Regions from separate parts of the Streptomyces sp. CB09001 genome, predicted to be linked through region 3. Evidence: riboswitches for the same ligand, from Rfam matches in the RefSeq annotation. Region 3 holds a riboswitch; each other region holds the start of a gene.
What was found. Region 3 has a riboswitch for cyclic di-AMP ahead of C4J65_RS02795 (C40 family peptidase). Riboswitches for the same ligand answer to the same signal wherever they lie in the genome.

Region 1: it holds a riboswitch for cyclic di-AMP, as region 3 does, so the genes downstream of both, C4J65_RS20080 (transglycosylase SLT domain-containing protein) here and C4J65_RS02795 (C40 family peptidase) in region 3, are expected to answer to the same signal.
Region 2: it holds a riboswitch for cyclic di-AMP, as region 3 does, so the genes downstream of both, C4J65_RS17660 (M23 family metallopeptidase) here and C4J65_RS02795 (C40 family peptidase) in region 3, are expected to answer to the same signal.
Region 4: it holds a riboswitch for cyclic di-AMP, as region 3 does, so the genes downstream of both, C4J65_RS21080 (C40 family peptidase) here and C4J65_RS02795 (C40 family peptidase) in region 3, are expected to answer to the same signal.

Annotation. Positions count from the first base shown of each region.
Region 1 covers NZ_CP026730.1:4,306,088-4,310,812, forward strand. The annotation lists gene fahA (fumarylacetoacetase) at 1-297, opposite strand, end outside; gene C4J65_RS20075 (HAD family hydrolase) at 788-1,597, shown strand; gene C4J65_RS20080 (transglycosylase SLT domain-containing protein) at 1,635-2,126, opposite strand; cyclic di-AMP (ydaO/yuaA leader) riboswitch at 2,131-2,299, opposite strand; gene C4J65_RS20090 (polyprenyl synthetase family protein) at 2,975-3,985, shown strand; gene C4J65_RS20095 (outer membrane lipoprotein carrier protein LolA) at 4,302-4,725, shown strand, end outside.
Region 2 covers NZ_CP026730.1:3,807,485-3,812,209, forward strand. The annotation lists gene C4J65_RS17645 (dihydrofolate reductase family protein) at 1-782, shown strand, start outside; tRNA gene C4J65_RS17650 (tRNA-Met) at 853-926, shown strand; gene C4J65_RS17655 (PP2C family protein-serine/threonine phosphatase) at 1,112-2,338, shown strand; cyclic di-AMP (ydaO/yuaA leader) riboswitch at 2,563-2,718, shown strand; gene C4J65_RS17660 (M23 family metallopeptidase) at 2,730-3,773, shown strand; gene C4J65_RS17665 (aldo/keto reductase) at 3,910-4,725, shown strand, end outside.
Region 3 covers NZ_CP026730.1:568,322-573,046, reverse strand. The annotation lists gene C4J65_RS02815 (8-amino-7-oxononanoate synthase) at 1-900, shown strand, start outside; gene C4J65_RS02810 (DUF397 domain-containing protein) at 943-1,173, opposite strand; gene C4J65_RS02805 (helix-turn-helix transcriptional regulator) at 1,195-2,055, opposite strand; gene C4J65_RS02800 (ATP-binding protein) at 2,272-2,784, shown strand; gene C4J65_RS02795 (C40 family peptidase) at 2,755-3,228, opposite strand; cyclic di-AMP (ydaO/yuaA leader) riboswitch at 3,264-3,327, opposite strand; gene C4J65_RS02785 (hypothetical protein) at 3,870-4,178, opposite strand; gene C4J65_RS02780 (ATP-dependent Clp protease proteolytic subunit) at 4,186-4,725, opposite strand, start outside.
Region 4 covers NZ_CP026730.1:4,496,976-4,501,700, forward strand. The annotation lists gene C4J65_RS21070 (hypothetical protein) at 255-608, shown strand; gene C4J65_RS21075 (tellurite resistance/C4-dicarboxylate transporter family protein) at 586-1,602, opposite strand; gene C4J65_RS21080 (C40 family peptidase) at 1,630-2,808, opposite strand; cyclic di-AMP (ydaO/yuaA leader) riboswitch at 2,815-2,996, opposite strand; gene pcrA (DNA helicase PcrA) at 3,250-4,725, shown strand, end outside.

The DNA of each region.
Region 1 (4,725 bases), 3.7 Mb from region 3:
GTGGAAGAACGGCTGAAGGGCCTCGCGGTGGGAGGGGACCGTCACCCACGCCGTCAGTGCGCGCCGCACGTCCGACCACGCCGTGCGCCCGGCCGCCAGCAGCGGGTTGAGAGTGGGCCGCGCGAGGAGCGACCCGTACGGCGAGCCGAGCGCGTGGGCCGCCGCACCCGCGTCGAGGACGTGGTCGCCCAGCCGTACGCCCACCGTCCGGTCGACCGAGCCGGGGATCGAGAACACGCCGTACGGAAGGTTGTGCGGGCCGAAGGGGTCGCCCTCGGGGACATCGAAGGGGGGCATCGGGTGCTGCCTCGCTTTCGTGCTCGCCATGTGCGCCGTGCGCGCCGTGTGCGCCACGTGATCGGTGTGCGTCGCGTGACACGTGGTCGGGCCACACGTTACGGGTGACGTGCCGCTCTTGGGCAGTGCGGCCGGAGGCGGCGGCGCCCGGGACGCGGTCTTGGCGCAGTGGCGCGAACGGGGACACTCTGGGCGGTGCCGGAAGGTCTTGGGGAGGAGTTCTCGGGGGAGGGGCCTTCGACGGCAGGCGCGCCTCCCCGGTCAAGCCCCCCTGAACAAAAGGAAGTACCGCGGGAGGGTGGGCAGCGCCCCATCCCGATGCCAACCGGGGCACAGGCCCTGAATCGGCTTTAGCCGATGATGTGTCAGGATCCGGACATGATCGGGCGTCCTCGTGCAACCCCGTGCGGGTTCGAGCGCACTCGTTACGCCCTCGTTCGGAAGCGGTCACGGGTGAGTCCGGCGGGTGCGGTGTCCGTATTCTCTGATCATGGACCGCACCGCATACTCACTCGTCGCCACCGACCTGGACGGCACGCTGCTCCGAGGCGACGACACCGTCTCCGACCGGTCGCTGGCCGCGCTGGCGCGGGTCGCCGGTGCCGGTGCGCGGCACCTGGTGGTGACGGGACGGCCGGCACCCAGGGTGCGCCCCCTCCTCGACCGGCTCGGCTGCACGGGGCTCGCGGTGTGCGGACAGGGCGCGCAGGTGTACGACGCCGGCGCGCACCGGATGCTGTGGTCGGTCACCCTGGACCGGGAGCTGGCCGAGACCGCGCTCGGCAAGATCGAGGCCGAGGTGGGCCAGGTGCACGCCGCCGTGGACCAGGACGGCGTCGAGGGGCTGACGCTCATCGAGCCGGGCTACCTGATGCCCCACCCGACGCTGCCCGCGGTGCGCGTCGAGCGGCGTGAGCAGCTGTGGTCCACGCCGATCAGCAAGGTGCTGCTGCGCCACCCCGAGCTGACCGACGACGAACTGGCGGCGACGGCTCGCGCGGTGGTCGGTTCGCTCGCGACGGTCACCATGTCGGGGCCCGGCACGGTGGAGCTCCAGCCCTGCGGCATCACCAAGGCCACCGGCCTGGCGCTGGCCGCCGAGCACCTGGGTCTGGAGCGGCGGCGGACGATCGCCTTCGGGGACATGCCCAACGACATCCCCATGTTCCATTGGGCGGCCCACGGTGTCGCCATGGCCGGCGCCCACCCCGAACTCAAGGCGGTGGCCGACGAGGTCACCACGACGAACGAGGACGACGGCGTGGCCGTCGTCCTCGAGCGGATCTTCGGTACCTCTTGATGCGCTACCGCTTGGTGCGCTGCCGCGGCGGCGCGGCTCAGTACGCGCTGAAGACGTTGTCCATCGAGCCGTAGCGGTCGGCCGCGTAGTTGCAGGCGGCGGTGATGTTGGCGACCGGGTCGTACGGGTCCCAGGAGGTGCCCTCCACGTGGTACGCCTGGAAGGTCGGGTCGATCACCTGGAGCAGACCCTTGGACGGGGTGCCGTTGATGGCGTTGATGTCCCAGTTGTTGATGGCGAGCGGGTTGCCGGAGGACTCACGCATGATGTTGCGGTGAATGCCCTCGTAGGTCCCGGGGATGCCGTGCTGGGCCATGATGTCGAGCGACTCGCGGATCCAGCCGTCGAGGTTGTCCGGGTAGGCCGTGGCCGCCGTGGTGGCGGTCGTGGCGGCGGCCGGGGTGGCCGCGGAAGCGGTGGTGGCGCCGATGAGCGGCAGCGCGAGCACCGCGGCACCGGTGCCGGCGACGGCGAGCTTTCGGGCGAGGCGGCTGGTGCGGGCGTGACGGTTCTGACCGTTGGCAGACATGCGGTGTCCCTCTCCTTACGCCTACGAGGTGAGCTGTCGGGTTCGGGCGGGGAGGTGCCCGGCCGTGCCCTGACGGGTACGGCTTCACCCCGAGCCGCTCCGGTGGTGACCGGTGCGGCGACTTACCTGGGTCCCCCGCTCCTGCCTGCGAGTTTGTTGGGTGGATGACTGTGCGACGGGCGGTGGCAGGATTCGGCGTCCACCCGACAGGCCGGGAACGTATGCGAGAGCACATGTCCGGAACAAGTGCAGGAATCACCCAACATGCCTGTTGACCTTGGTCTGACGTCTTTGGGGCCCTTGATCCTTTGCTGTTGCCAATCCCCAACTGGCTTGCGGGGCAAAGGGAGGGCACAGGTTTCGGTGGGGTTGCCTGCGGGGCGCCCGGAGTGAGCCAACTCACTGGCTTCAACAAGCACGGCAAATAGGGCATTAACCCCAACTAGGAGCCAACCGGCCGCGGGTGGGGACGGCTTCGGGTGTCGAGCGGGGAGGGGAGGGAAGCGGGGAGGGGGAGGAGGTGGGGAAGGGGGCGGGAGAGGGGTGGGTGCGTCTGTCGGGTGACGTTCTCGAAGTGCGGGCCGTTGGGAGGAGTGATGGGATCTTCGGTGGCGGCTCCGGCCCGTTCGCCCTCCGGCTCCGGCTCGTCCCCTCTGGCGATATCAATCAAAATCTGCTCATATCACCTGATCAAAAACATACCGTTCATGATCCGATACCGACCAGCCTGTAACGGTGGGCGCTAGCGGTGATCGAAACGTGACCGGATACGCTGACTTGAGTGGTGGCAGCGACCTATCGACAAACCAGGTAATCGCCAGTAGACACCAGCAGACAGGAGACCCCTCGTGACCGTCGTCGGGCCGTTCGGGCTGAGCGTGCGGGACCAGGCTCTGGAAGCCGATGTCCAGGCCGGATTGGTTGCTGTCGAGGAAGGGTTGCTTGAGGCAACCAAAAGCGAGGTGCCGTTCATCACGGAGGCCGCCCAGCACCTGGTGCGGGCCGGCGGGAAACGGTTCCGGCCGCTGCTGGTGATGCTCTCGGCCCAGTTCGGAGACCCCTACGCCCCCGGGATCGTGCCCTCGGCCGTGGTCGTGGAGCTGACCCACCTCGCCACGCTGTACCACGACGACGTGATGGACGAGGCCGCCGTGCGGCGCGGGGTGTCCAGCGCGAACACCCGCTGGGGCAACTCGGTCGCGGTCCTCACCGGCGACTTCCTGTTCGCCCGAGCCTCCCAGATCCTCGCCGACCTCGGTCCCGAGGCGGTCCGCGTCCAGGCCCTCGCCTTCGAGCGGCTGGTCACCGGTCAGATCCTGGAGACGGCCGGCCCGCAGGACGGCCGCGACCCGGTCGACCACTACCTGGACGTGCTGGGCGGCAAGACGGGCTCCCTGGTGGCGGTCTCCTGCCGGTTCGGCGCGATGATGTCCGGCGCCGACGAGACGGTGGTGGACGTCCTCACCCAGTACGGCGAGCGGCTCGGCGTCGCCTTCCAGCTCGCGGACGACGTCCTGGACATCGCCTCCGACTCCGACGAGTCCGGCAAGACGCCCGGCACGGACCTGCGCGAGGGCATCCCCACCCTGCCCGTACTGCGGCTGCACGAGCGGGCGGCCCGGCTGGGGCTCGCCGAGGACATCGCGCTGTGCGAGCTGCTGGACTCCGACCTGAGCGACGACGCGCGGCACGCCGAGGCGCTGCGCCTGCTGCGCGCCCACCCCGCGCTGGAGCAGGCCCGCCGGGACACCGTCCGGTACGCCGAGGAGGCCCGGGCCGCGCTGGCCCCGCTGCGGGAGTGCGATGCGAAGGCCGCGCTGGTGGAGCTGTGCGACGCCGTGGTCCACCGGGCCGGCTGACCGCCCCCGGCGGTCCGTCGCCGCCTCCACGGCCAGTGGTCGGCCCCACGGTCCGTCGCTGTCTCCACGGCCAGTGGTCGGCCCCACGGTCCGTCGTCGGCCCCTACGGGCCGGAGGAGTCGGCACCCCTGCGTGTCATCCCGCAGGAGTAGGCGGAGTTGAGCCCGCGGTCTGACGCGTGTGCTCCGGCGATTTGGTCAGATGGACACCACGGAAAAACACCAATCCTCACCGATTCGGGTGAGAATGGCGGCTCACGGGTGAACGAGTGCGAGGTCGCGAGACAGCCGCCGCCGACGACGGAGGTAGGGCACACATGGCACCGATCGATTCCGACGACAACACGACCGCCGGGGAGGGCGAGGAGCTGCGGGCCGGACGGCGCAAGGCCGCGCGGTACGTCGTCCCGGTCGCGGTGATGGGAGTGGCGGCCGCGACGATCGGGCTCGTCCCCGCACTCGCCGACTCCGGGGACCCCGACCTGCCGAAGGTCACCGCGGAGCAGCTCATAGAGAAGATCGCCAAGTCGGACGTCCAGCAGCTGTCCGGCACGGTGCGTATCAACACCGACCTGGGTCTGCCGGACCTCGGCGGGCTGGAGAGCGGCCTGATGTCCGGGATGTCCGGAGGTTCGGGCTCCGGCGACGACGAGGGCTCCGCCGCCGACCCGTCGGCCAAGCTCACCGAGCTGGTGTCCGGCAGCCACACCTTGCGCGTCGCGGCCGACGGCCCCGACCGGC
Region 2 (4,725 bases), 3.2 Mb from region 3:
CCCGCGCGCTCGGGATCGGTGCCGACGTGGTGTCCCTGGGGCCGGACCTCGACTGGCGGGCGGCGTTGGAGTACCTGCACGACCGGCGGGGCGTGCGGCGGCTCATGGTGGAAGGGGGCGGGACCGTCCACACCCAGTTGCTCCAGCAGGAACTCGCCGACGAGCTGCAGCTCGTTCTCGCGCCGCTGCTGGTCGGGGACCCGGCCGCACCCCGGCTGTTCGGGCCCGGTGCCTACCAGGGCGGGCGGCTGCGGCTGATCGGGACGCGGCGGATCGAGGACGTGGTGCTGATGCGGTACCTGCCGACCGCACCCGGCACCGGTGACCGCGTCGCCGCCGCCGACCGGCACTGGCTGCGGCTCGCCTGCGAGCTGGCCGAGCTGTGTCCGCCGTCGGACACCGCGTTCAGCGTGGGGGCGGTCGTCGTCGCCGCCGACGGGAGCGAGCTGGCACGGGGATACTCGCGGGAGGGCGGTGATCCGGTCGTGCACGCCGAGGAGGCCGCGCTCGCCAAGGTGGACCCGGAAGACCCGCGGCTCGCCCGCGCCACCGTCTACAGCAGCCTGGAGCCCTGTGCCCGCCGGGCCTCCCGGCCCGCCCCGTGCGCCCGGCTGATCCTCGACGCGGGGGTGCGCCGGGTCGTCACGGCCTGGCGGGAGCCGGACACCTTCGTGGCGGGAGCGGACGGCAGCGGGGTGCTCACCGCCGCGGGTGCCGCCGTCGTCGTACTGGCCGAGTACGCGCAGCGGGCGAAGGCACCCAACCGTCACCTGGAGGGGTAGGGAGAGCGGGGCGCGGAGATACCGATGTGCATTCCGCCCCCGGGATGACGTACAGTGGTGAACACAACGACGCGGGGTGGAGCAGCTCGGTAGCTCGCTGGGCTCATAACCCAGAGGTCGCAGGTTCAAATCCTGTCCCCGCTACTGAAGGCCGAGGGCCGGAATCCGAAAGGGTTCCGGCCCTCGGTGCGTTTCCGCAGGTGCCCCGTGTCATCCGGTCGGCCCCTCACCGCTCGCCGCCCGTCCCCGCCCCCGGAACCCTGGAGTGCGGGACGGCAAGCGGCGCGGACGCGCGGGGCGGCGGGAGACGAGTGGTGCGGCCAGGTGACGTGGACGACGAGGGAGCGGCCGCCAGAGCCGGTGGCCGGCTCCCCGGCGATCCCGTACCCGACCCGGGTCTCGGGCTCGGCGACGAGGCGCTGCCCGTGCCGCCCTCCGGGCCACCGCCAGCCCGGCGGACCGGGTACGGGCGGGCCTTCGTGCACGCGCTCCCCGTGCTGCTGATCGTCGTCGCCATCCTGTACGACATCTTCACCCCGAGATACTTCACCGCCGGGCCCCTCTACACGGCCGCGCCCCTGATCGCCGCCCCGCTCTACTCGCGGCGCGGCACGGCGCTCACCGGCGTCGCCGTGGTCGCCGCGGTCATCGGGCTGCAGCTCGGCAAGGGCGTCATCCACTACGTCGACTCCCTCACCGAGCTGATCACCATCGCCACGGTCGCCGTACTCGCCGTCCTCGTGAACGGCATGGTCCGCCGCAGCAGCGAGCGCCTCGTCTCCGTCCGTGAGATCGCCGAGGCCGCCCAGCGCGCCGTCCTGCCCGAACCCGCCGAGCGGATCGCGGGCTTCGAGATCGCCGTCTGCTACGAGGCCGCGCAGGCCGACGCCTTCATCGGCGGCGACCTGTACGCGGTGCAGGACAGCGCCCGCGGCGTCCGGCTCATCGTCGGGGACGTGCGCGGCAAGGGCATGGGTGCGGTGGCCGCCGTCGCCGTCGTGATCGGCGCGTTCCGGGAGGCGGCCGAGCAGGAGGCGACGCTGGAGGCGGTGGCACAGCGCCTGGAGCGGGCGCTGGCGCGCGAGGGCACCCGACGCGACGGACTGGACGCCTTCGAGGGCTTCACCACCGCCGTCCTCGCCGAACTCCCGCACGGCGGCGGCACCGTCCGCATCGTCAACCGCGGCCATCCGCCGCCCCTGCTGCTCTACGGCGACGGCACCCTCGGCCCGCTGCCCGCCCACGAGTCGGCGCTGCCGCTCGGCATGGGCGAGCTGGGAGTGTGGCCCGACCGGGCGGAGGAGGCCCCCTTCCCCGGCGGGGCCACACTGCTGCTCTACACCGACGGGCTGACCGAAGCCCGGGACGCGAAGGGCGAGTTCTACGATCCGCAGGCGCGGCTGACCGGCCGCGTCTTCCCGCATCCGGCGACCCTGCTCGCCACCCTCGCCGAGGACGTGCGCCGGCACTCCGGGGGCGGCATGGCGGACGACATGGCACTGCTCGCCGTCCGGCGCCCCCGGCGCGGTGATCATGATCATTGTCACGAGCCGTGACAGCGCGACCCCCCTCCGCATAACAACTGATACACCGTCAGAAGAAACTGGCGCGAGAGGGAATACCGAGGCCGGGTCAACTCGCCCGGTTTTCACCGGTCGTGAGGCGTACGTCCCGGCCGTATTCGGTAATGATCAAGAGGAACGGCTTGGAATCGGAGCCTCGCGTCTATTAACGTTCGATAACGCAGCGCGGTCGTCCCAGCCGTCACAGAAGGCGGCTCCGTGCGCACGCGCCGAATCCCGCAAGGGAACCGGGGAACCACCACATTGGGGTGAATCGGGCGTATGCCGCCGTGGAAAACGGTCGGCAGACACCCGTAGGAGACCTTCCTGCTCCGAACCCGTCAGCTAACCCGGTAGGCGAAAGGAAGGAAAGGAGTACGCCCACGTGGCGTCCAACCGGCCTGCCCCCGAGGCCCCGTCCGCGCCCAGTGGGCACGGCACCGACACCTTCGGCTACGACGGCTACCGCACCGAAGAGGGCCCCTGGGAGGAGTGGAATCCCACCGCGGAATCCATCCGCCCCGTACGCGGCCGGCACCGCGTGGCCAAGCAGCGCGGCGGACTCGCCCGCAGCTCCACCGTCCTCGGCGTCGGTGTCATAGCCGCCGTCGGAGCGGGCGGCATGGCCAGCGCGCAGACCGGCAAGCCGCCGGTGTCCATCTCCATGCCGGACCTGCCGAACGTCGGCTCGCTCCTCCCCGGCGACGACGAGAAGTCGGAGCCCGAGGGTTCCGCCACCCCGCTCAGCGGCATCACCCAGGCCGTCGCCGCCGACAGCGCGGAGAAGACCGGCACCACCGGCGCTGGTGAGTCGCTGCGGGCCCGGATCATGGCGCAGGCCGAGCAGCAGCAGGCGCAGGTCGAGACCAAGGCCGCCGCCGAAGCCGCCGCCGCGGCCGAGAAGAAGGCCGCGGAAGCCGCCGCCAAGGCGGAGAAGGAGGCCGAGGAGAAGGCCGCCGCCGCCAAGAAGAAGGCGGAGGAGGAGGCCGCGAAGAAGGCCGAGGCCGAGCGGCTCGCGAAGCTGGCCAAGCAGTTCACGCTGCCGACCTCCTCGTACACGATCTCCTCCACGTTCAACCAGGCCGGCTCCCTCTGGTCCTCCGGCCACCACACCGGCCTCGACTTCGCCGCCCCCACGGGCACGCTGCTCAAGGCGGTGCACAGCGGCACCATCACGTCGGCCGGCTGGGACGGGTCGTACGGCTACAAGACGGTGCTCACCCTCGACGACGGCACCGAGCTCTGGTACGCGCACCAGTCCTCCATCAACGTCAGCGTCGGCCAGCAGGTCACCACCGGCGACGTCATCGGCCGTGTCGGCGCCACCGGCAACGTCACCGGCGCCCACCTCCACCTCGAGGTGCACACCGACGGCGGCACCGGCATCGATCCGATGGCCTGGCTGCAGAGCAAGGGCCTCACCCCCTGAGCCACCCCGCCCACGACGCGCCCCGCCGATCCCCGGCGGTCCTGACGGCGACCCCCCGACGTCAGGGCTGCCGGTTTGCGGGGATTTTGCGTGCCTGCCGGAATCGCCCGCTCCGGCGCGGTCGTTGAGTCCCTACATGACTTCTCTGCGCAAGCTCGGCTCCTCCGACCTCGAGGTCTTCCCCCTGGCCCTGGGCGGCAACGTCTTCGGCTGGACCGCCGACCGAGACCGGTCCTTCGCCGTCCTGGACGCCTACACGGCGGCCGGCGGCAACTTCGTCGACACCGCCGACTCCTACTCGGCGTGGGTCGACGGCAACAGCGGCGGTGAGTCCGAGACCGTCCTGGGCGAGTGGTTCGCGGCCCGCGGCAACCGTGACGACGTCGTCCTCGCCACCAAGGTCAGCCAGCACCCCGAGTACCCGGGCCTGTCCGCCGCGAACATCAGGGCCGCGGCCGACGCCTCGCTGCGCCGCCTGGGCACCGACCACATCGACCTGTACTACACCCACTTCGACAAGCCCGAGGTGCCGGTCGAGGAGATCGTCGGCGCGCTCGACGAACTGGTGAAGGCCGGCAAGGTGCGGCACATCGCCGCCTCCAACATCTCCGCCGAGCGGCTCGCCGCGTCCCTGGAGTTCTCCGACCGCGAGGGCCTCGCCCGGTACGTCGCCCTCCAGCCGCACTACAACCTGGTCTCCCGCGACACGTACGAGGGCGAGCTGCGCGACCTCGCCGAGCGGGCGGGGCTCGCCGCCGTGCCGTACTACGCCCTCGCGGCCGGCTTCCTCACCGGCAAGTACCGGCCCGGCACGGAGGTGGACAGCCCGCGGGCGGGCGGTGCGGCCAAGCACCTTAAGACCGAGCGGGGCCGCCGGGTGCTGGCCGCCCTGGACGAGATCGCCGAGGCCCACGACGCCCCCGTCGCCACGGTCGCCCTCGCCTGGCTGGCC
Region 3 (4,725 bases):
GCCGAACTCGAGCGCGAACTCGCCGAGCTCTGCGGTTTCGAGGCCGCGCTCGTCTTCTCCTCCGGTTACGCGGCCAACCTCGCCGCGGTCACCGCGCTGGCACCGCACGGCAGCCTCGTCGTCTCCGACGCGGGCAACCACGCCTCGCTGATCGACGGTTGCCGGCTCGCCCGCGGCACCACGCAGGTCGTGGGGCACGCCGACCCGGACGCCGTGCGCAAGGCGCTGGCGACGCACGAGGGGCCCGCGGTGGCCGTCTCCGACACGGTCTTCTCGGTCGACGGCGACGCCGCGCCCCTGAGCGCGCTCGCCGAAGCGTGCCGGGAACACGGCGCCGGACTGGTCGTCGACGACGCCCACGGTCTCGGCGTCCTCGGTGAGGGAGGCCGGGGTGCCCCGCAGGGGGCGGGACTGGCGGGCCGTGACGACGTCGTCGTGACCGTCACGCTGTCCAAGTCGCTCGGCGCCCAGGGCGGCGCCGTGCTGGGCCCCGCCCGGGTCGTCGACCACCTGGTCAACGCGGCCCGCACGTTCATCTTCGACACCGGGCTCGCCCCCGCCGCCGCGGGGGCGGCCCTCGCGGCGCTCAGACTGCTCGGCCGCGAGCCGGGACGGGCGGCGCGGGCCAGAGCCGTCGCCGCCGAACTGCACGCACGCCTGACCGCCGCGGGTCTGGACGCGGTACGTCCGGACGCCGCGGTCGTCTCGGTGCGCGCACCCTCCCCGGAGGAGGCCGTGCGGTGGGCGGCCGACTGCCGGGCGGCCGGCCTGTCCGTGGGCTGCTTCCGCCCTCCTTCCGTGCCCGACGGCATCTCACGGCTCAGGCTGACCGCTCGCGGGGACCTCTCCGGGGAACAGATCGAGCGCGCTGTACGGGTGATCGGCGAAACGCGGCCATGAGTCGGCGGGACACGGCCGTGCGTCGTCCGGTGTCCGGCGCGGTCAGCCGCGGCCGACGCCGGCGGTGAACGCCGTCCAGCTCCCGGGGGAGAAGAGCAGGGCGGGTCCGGCCGGGTTCTTGGAGTCGCGCACGGCGAGCAGTCCGGCGCGGGGGCCGGCCGACGGGCGGGCGGTCTCCACGCAGTTGTTCGCTCCGGTGCTGTAGCTGCTGCGCAGCCACCGCACACCGGTCATATCGGTGCTGACAGGGATGTTCCGGGGATCTTCGGACATGGAGCCTGACATGGTGCCTCCTTACGCGCCTGCCGCGGTCGCGGCGATGAAGTCCAACGAGTCCTCGGGCGAAAGGGCATGGATCAGAAGGGCGTTGAAGGCCTCGGTATAGGCCTCTAGGTCTTCTTTCCGTTCGAGGTGCAGGCTACTCGTCAAGTGGTCGAGAACAACCACGTCCAGATCAGAAGTGCTCGAAAAGGAGAAGATTACGAAAGGGCCGGTGACACCGATGTGCGCCCCGGCGGCAAACGGCAGAACCTGGAGCCGGACATGGGGGAGCTGCGCCGCCTCGACCAGTCTGGCCAGTTGACGGGCCATCACCCCGGGCCCGCCCACCTCCCGGCGCAGCACCGCCTCGTCCAGGACCGCGCTCAGCTCCAGCGGCGGCTCGCCCCGCAGCACGTCCTGCCGGGCCAGCCGGACCTCCACCAGCGTGTCCAGCCGTTCCGCCGGCATCCCGTCCACGGCGGCCCGCGTCACCGCGCGGGCGTACTCCGGCGTCTGGAGCAGGCCGGGCACCACCGTGGTCTCCAGCGTGCGCATCGCGCTGGCCTGCGACTCCAGGCTGATGAAGTCGCGGTACGTCGGGGGCAGCACCCCGCGGTAGGCGTGCCACCAGTGGTGGCGCCCCCCGGCGTCCTCGGACCGCGCCAGCATCACCAGCAGCCCCCGCAGCTGCTCGTCGGCCACGCCGTAGACGTCCAGCAGTAACCGCACGTCGGCCGGTTTGGCCCCGCTCGTCCCGGTCTCGATCCGGCTGACCTTCGACTGGTGCCAGCCCACGAGCCGGGCCGCCTCGCCGCTGGTGATGCCCGCCGACGTGCGCAGGGCGCGCAGTTCCGCGCCCAGCTTGCGGCGGCGCACCACGGGACCGTGCTGCATGGGACAACTCCCTTACTCCTTATGAGCCGCCCAAATACGCTCTGCCGTCGCAGAGTTCACCGCTTCGAGCGACAGATATATGCATATCTTGGTGGATCGCCGCCCTTCATGGGCCTGGTGATGGCAGTCTGGCGGTGAAGCACCAGTCCGGGACCGTACTCGAACCATCCGCTCCGTGTCGGGCCTGCGGTCCCGTGAGAAAGGGACGACGTCGCCATGGCAGACCATCTGGAAGCATCCGTCACTCTGCCGAGCGATCCCGCCTCGGTGGCCGCCGCGCGGACCTACGTGGTCGGCACCCTGGCGGAGTGGGGCTTGCCGGGCGACGCCGATCTGGCGGACACGGTGCGGCTCATCGTCTCCGAACTGGCGACCAACGCGGTCCAGCACACGTTCGGGCAGTCGCCCACCTTCACGGTGGACCTCGTTCTCGACCGCGACGAGCGGCTGCGTCTCGGTGTCACCGACAGCCACCCGCGCTTCCCCAAGCGTCTGCCCGCCGCCGTCCAGCAGGACAACGGGCGGGGCATGGTGATCATTCGCTGGCTGACCGCCGAGTGCGGCGGCAGGCTGAGGGTCAGGCCCACCCGCGAGGGCGGCAAGACCGTCTCCATCGAACTGCCCTGGGCGCCCCCGGGCGGACCGGCCGCGCCCGCGGGGGTGACGGCGGGACAGAACGCCACCACCCCCGCGGGCGGGCTACTTGACCCGGCCGTACCAGACGCTTGACGTCCAGATCCTCTCCAGGCGCACCACGGCGCCGGTCTTCGGCGCGTGCCAGATCCTGCCCTTCCCGGCGTAGATGCCGACGTGGTAGACGCTGCTGCCGGAGTGGAAGAACACGAGGTCTCCGGCCTTGCGGTTCCGCACGGAGACACGGCTGGTCCTGTTGTACTGCTGGGCCGCGGTGCGGGGCAGCTTCTTGCCGGCCTTCTTGAACGAGTACAGGGTCAGGCCGGAACAGTCGAACCGGTGAGGACCCGTGGCACCCCAGCGGTACGGGGCGCCCTTCTTGGAGGCCGCGATCTTGAGGGCTTTCGTCGCATGGCTCGCCGCGGCCGCCTCGGAGGCGACACCGGGGACCACGACGGAGCCGCCCACGGCGGCGAGGGTGAGAGCCGAGGCCGTACCGGCACGGGCCATCAGCGACGGGACACGATTGAGCGCGGACATGCGCAACCCTTCGTCAGCCGCCTGTGAAGGATGACCTGTCGGATTCGGGCTGGCGAAGTTGCCCGGCCGCGGTGTGCGGCTTCACCCCAAGGACCGCTGAGCCCGGCGCCTCCCGCGGAGGCGGCCGTGCCGGCGACCCGTCGTGCTCGGGTCCTCCACTCCTGCCGATCCACTTCCCTTGCGACCGGTCGTCCGGACGGCGGCAGGACTCGGCGTCCGCCCGGACCGCCCCGCCGCTGCGGCGGGGGCTTGTCGTCAGTCACGGATCTTGTCCCGTCCTGAAGGGAATTCCCAACGGAACGTGCCCTTTGTGTTGTTACGTGCCACTCGCCCGTTCGGGTCGACGCCTCCTGTTCGAAGTGCCGCCGCGAGCGGTGACGGCCCCGGGACCAGCGGCGCAGTGGTGTGCGGCACGGGCGGAGCGCACGGGTGCCGCAACTTCGACCGGTCGCGAATCGGAGGTGTTCCTACGCCGAAAGGGGGTACGTCGTTTGGTCCGTTTCGTCCCGGTCCGGATGCGTCCGGATGTGATGGGTCCGGATGTGATGGGTCCGGATGTGATGGGTCCGGATGTGATGGGTCCGGATGTGATGGGTCTGGATGTGATGGGTCTGGATGTGACGGGTCTGGGTTCGAGGTGCTCAACTCTCGGAAGCGGGCGGGAGGCCGAGCCGCGCCGTCCGCCGCTCGCCGTCGAGTACGCGCAGCGCCCGGGCCAGGGTGGCGGCGTGCACCTCCGTCTCGCCCCGCCGGTGCATCAGCGCCAGCGCGTCACGCAGCGCCGCCGCCTTGCCGACCAGTGCCTGGGCGGCCCGCAGCCCGCGGTAGGTGTCGCCGTCCCGCCCCGGGTTGATGCGTCCGAGCAGGTCGACGACGTCCAGATAGCGATCGATGACCTCGGCCTCGGCCCGGGTCAGGGCGGGCAGCGGCGGCAACTCGGGTGGCAGCACGGGCGGATCACCTGGCGCCGGACGGGGCGGGCGGGGTCCTGCGGCCCGGCACGATCCGGTCCACCAGCCCGTACTCCAGCGCCTGTCGGGCGTCCAGGACCGTGTCCCGTTCGATGTCCGCGGTCACCTGCTCGGGAGTGCGGCCGGTGTGCCGTACGAGGATCTCCTCCAGGCGGGCGCGGACGCGGACCAGTTCCTCCGCGTGGACGGCCAGGTCGCTCGCCTGCCCCCGCACCGGTTCGGTGAGCGCCGGCTGGTGGAGCACCACCCGGGCGCCCGGCAGGACGGCGCGCTTGCCGGGCGTGCCCGCCGCCAGCAGCACCGCGGCGGACGAACCGGCCTGCCCGAGGCAGGTCGTGGCTACGTCGCAGGCGACGTAGCGCATCGTGTCGTAGATCGCGGTCATGGCGGTGAAGGAGCCGCCGGGCGAGTTGACGTACAGCTCGATGTCCCGGTCCGCTGCCTGGTGCTCCAGGTACATGAACTGCGCCATCACGTCGTTCGCGGTGGTCTCGTCGATCGGTGTCCCGAGGAAGACGATCCGCTC
Region 4 (4,725 bases), 3.9 Mb from region 3:
CGGTCCGTTCCGGCTGCCTGGGCCAGGACGCTAGGCGCGTCGGTAACGGTCCGGTGACGGGATGCGCGGAAGTGGCGGCAGGGGATCAGGCGGCGACCGTATGTGATCGTCGCGCGCTCCGAGGCCCGGCGTCTTCACGCAGGGTGATGACCGATATGCCGGACCGGGGGCGGATGGGGGACGTGAGCTGTTATGGGAGCGCCGGGGCGGGCCGGTGTCCGTGCGGTTCCGGCCCCTCATTAGGCTCCGGCCCCATGGACGTACTCATCCACCTCTTCGTCGGCCTGCACGTCATCGGCATCGCCGCGCTCCTCGGCGGCTTCCTGACCCAGATGAAGGCGATGGGCCAGGGCACGGCCCGGTTCACCCCCGCGATGCTGCACGGGGCGCTGACGATGCTGGTCACCGGTGCCGTCCTGGTCGGCCTCAACCAGGCCCAGGACTACTCCGTCGACAACGTCAAGATCGGCGTGAAGCTCGCCGTGCTGATCGTGATCCTCGGCCTGGTCTACGTGAAGCGCGACGACGAGAAGGTGGACAAGCCGCTGTTCGGCCTGGTGGGCGCGCTGACGGTGGTGAACATCTTCATCGCGGTGCTGTGGACCTGACCGTCGCCCCGGAGCCCTCGCCCGCGGACCGCAGCCCGGCCCGGGCCCGGCCGACCGCCCCCGCCGCGACCGCCAGCCACCCGGCCACCGCGATCCACAGCAGCGCCCGGCCCGGCGCGTCCAGCCACGGGACGTCGACGACGGCGGCCACCGACAGCGTCGCCGCCGCCGTCATGCCGAGCGGGAAGACGGTCGACCAGCGGCGCACGTCGTAGCGCAGGCGGGGCCAGACGATCTCGGCGGCCAGGAGCACGGCGTACCAGGCGAGGTCGAGCGTGAGCAGGAAGACGGTCACGTCGTGCAGGACGGCCTGGTCGTCGGCGTTCCACAGGTACATTCCGGTCCCGGCCGCCGCGAGCAGCTTGGCACCGGCGAGCGCCGAGATGGCGAGCGCGCCGCCCGCCACCCAGTGGTCCCCGGAGCCCCGGGCCACCTGCCGCAGGTCGAAGCGGAACAGCGCGATCAGGTAGAGCACGATCCCCAGCCAGAACGGCACCAGCGCCGCATGCGCCAGCCACGGCGTCGAGGTGGCCGCGGCCAGCGTGGCGGCGAGCACGGTGAGCCCCTCCGTGGCCACGCAGCCCAGGAACACCGCCCCGGGCATCCTCCGCCCCCAGTGCCGCACCACCAGGAACAGCAGCCACGGCCACAGCAGGGCCGCCAGCGCCAGCAGCACCGCCGCCAGGAGCGACCAGCCGAGCAGGGAGAAACGGGTGCCGAGCACGGTCGTCGCGGCGACGGCGGTGAGCGCGCCAGGCGTCCCGGCCCGCTTCACCCACTGCGCCCGGTCGGCCAGCAGCAGGTAGACGAAGTTCGCCGCCAGTATCAGCCAGGCGCCGCAGGCCAGCGCCAGGGCGATCCGGGACAGGACCTCGCGGCCCGTCAGGTGCAGCGCGACCGACACGATGCCGGTCGCCATCACCGCGGCCCCGGCCGCCGGTGGGCGCTGCGCCCACCAGGCGCGCAATGCGGAGGGATGGGTGGCCGATGACATGCGCCCGATGCTAAAGACCCTCGCCGATCAGGCCGGGCGCACCACGCTGTAGATCGACGACTCGCCGTCGTAGAAGATCGACTCCTCGCGGACGTACGCGCCGGGCTTCGGGGCGTGGATCATCATGCCGTCGCCGATGTACAGGCCGACATGGCTGATGTCGTCGTAGAAGAAGACCAGGTCACCGGGTTGCGCCTGGGAGACGGAGACGGTCGTGCCGGCGTTGACCTGGTCGTAGGTGACGCGCGGCAGCGTCACGCCGGCGGCCTTCCAGGCGGCCTGGGTGAGGCCCGAGCAGTCGTAGGAACCCGGTCCCGTGGCGCCCCAGACGTACGGCTTGCCGATCTGGGCGCGGGCGAAGGCGATCGCCTTCTCGGCCTTGGTGCCGGTCGAGGTGTCCGGCGTCGACGAGTCCGAGGACTCCGACGAGCCGGTGCCGCCGGATCCGGAGCCGGTCTCCTGCTGGGCGGCCTCCCGACGCTTGCGCTCGGCCTCCTCCTGCGCCGCCTGCTGCTTCGCCAGCTCGGCGGCCTTGCGCTCGGCCTCCTCCTGCTTCTTCCTCTCGATCGCCGCGAGCCGGGCCTTCTCCTCGGCGGTCAGTTCCGAGAGCAGCTCCCGCGCGGTGGCCAGCTTCTTCTGGACGGTCGACTTGGCCGTCTTCAGATCGGTCTGCGAGTCGGTGAGCGTGTCGAGGCTCTCGGTGGCCTCCCGGCGCTTCTTCATCGTCTCGGACTGCTGCGTGACGTAGTCGTCGACGGCGGTCTTCTGCCGGCCGGTGAGCCGGTTCATCAGCTGGTTCTGGTCGAAGTAGTCCTGCGGCGAGTCCGCGAGCAGCAGCGTCGCGGTCTCCGGGACCGAGGCGCCCGTGCGGTACTGGGCGGAGGCGAAGGAACCCAGCTCCTCGCGCGCGTCGTTGAGCCTCTGGGTGCGCTGGGCGACGTCGTCGAGGAGGGTGTCGACCTTCTTGCGCTGCTTGGTGGTCTTCTCCTTGGCCGCGTTGTACTTCTCGGTCGCCGACCCGGCCTGGCGGTAGAGGTCGTCGACCTTCTTCTCGACCTCCTCCAGGGTCGGCCGGTCGTCCGACGGCGTGGCGTTCGCCGTCTGGGACAGCAGCGCGACGGAGGTGAGGGCCGCGGTGGCGAGGGCCGGGGTCCGTATGCCCGCGACGCGGGTACCGGTGGGGCGCGACTTGCGGTGCGACGCCAAGGAGGCGACTCCTTCCAGTGCTCCGCCTACCGGGTTAGCTGTCGGGTTCGGGCGGTGGTTCGGAAGGGTTGCCCTACGGCGTGACCGTCCCTCGTCGAGGACGGTACGGCCGATTCACCCCAAAGTTCTCGGTTGGGTCCCCGGCTCCGGGTGCCGTGCGGGCACGTCGGACTCGGCGGAGGCCGCGCGGCCCGGCGAGGTTCGCCGGAGGGGGTCGAGCGGCCTGCCCCGCACCGTAGCCAACTCGTGTGGCCGCTGTGAAGGTTGGTGGGTGATATGCCCGATACATTTTCGTGACCTTCTGTGCGGGCGTCACCGGGCGGTCGTGGGCGTCACTCTTCGTGGTCCCGCTGGTCGCAGGGCGTGCCCGTGCTGGAGGGTGCCGGGCATTTTCCGGGGTGGCACCGGGTTGTCGGTGGGGCGCCCTAGACTCGGAGAGCGATGAGCAGCCTCTTTGACGACAGCTTCCTGGCGAGCCTCCAGACCCCCCGGGGTCACGAGGAGGAACCCCCGCCGCCCGAGGACGATCACGGACCGGAGCCGGTCCCGCACGATCTGTTCGGCGGGAAGTTCGACGCGCCCCCGGACCGGGACACCCACTACCGGGACGGCGCCCCGCGCCCCGCCCTGGACGCCGCCGCGCTCCTGGAGGGGCTGAACGAGAACCAGCGCGCCGCCGTCGTCCACTCCGGCTCCCCGCTGCTCATCGTGGCCGGTGCCGGCTCCGGCAAGACCCGCGTGCTCACCCACCGCATCGCCCACCTGCTGGCCGAGCGGAGCGTCCACCCGGGCCAGATCCTCGCGATCACCTTCACCAACAAGGCCGCGGGCGAGATGAAGGAGCGCGTCGAGCAGCTCGTCGGCCCGCGCGCCAACGCGATGTGGGTGATGACCTTCCACAGCGCGTGCGTCCGCATCCTGCGCCGCGAGTCGAAGAAGCTCGGCTTCACCTCGTCGTTCTCGATCTACGACGCCGCCGACTCCAAGCGGCTCATGGCGCTGGTCTGCCGCGACCTGGACCTCGACCCCAAGAAGTTCCCGCCGAAGTCCTTCAGCGCCAAGATCTCGAACCTGAAGAACGAGCTGATCGACGAGGAGGACTTCGCCGGGCAGGCGGCCGACGGTTTCGAGAAGACCCTCGCCCAGGCCTACGCCATGTACCAGTCGCGGCTGCGCGAGGCGAACGCCCTCGACTTCGACGACCTGATCATGACGACGGTCAACCTGCTGCGCGCCTTCCCGGACGTCGCCGAGCACTACCGCCGCCGCTTCCGGCACGTCCTGGTCGACGAGTACCAGGACACCAACCACGCGCAGTACGCGCTGGTGCGCGAGCTGGTCGGCGTGGCTTCGGAGCACCCCGTCGACGTGCCGCCGGAGGCCGAGGTGCCGCCCGCCGAGCTGTGCGTGGTGGGCGACGCCGACCAGTCGATCTACGCCTTCCGCGGGGCCACCATCCGCAACATCCTCCAGTTCGAGGAGGACTACCCGGACGCGACGACGATCCTGCTGGAGCAGAACTACCGCTCCACCCAGACCATCCTCAGCGCCGCCAACGCGGTCATCGAGCGCAACGAGTCCCGCCGCCCCAAGAACCTGTGGACCAACCAGGGCAGCGGCGCGCAGATCACCGGGTACGTCGCCGACACCGAGCACGACGAGGCGCAGTTCGTCGCCGACGAGATAGACCGCCTCACCGACGCGGGCGAGGCCAGGGCCGGCGACGTCGCGGTCTTCTACCGGACCAACGCGCAGTCCCGTGTCTTCGAAGAAATCTTCATCCGCACCGGCCTGCCCTACAAGGTCGTCGGCGGCGTCCGCTTCTACGAGCGCAAGGAGGTCCGGGACGTCCTGGCCTACCTGCGGGTGCTGGCCAACCCGGAGGACTCGGTGCCGCTGCGCCGCATCCTCAACGTC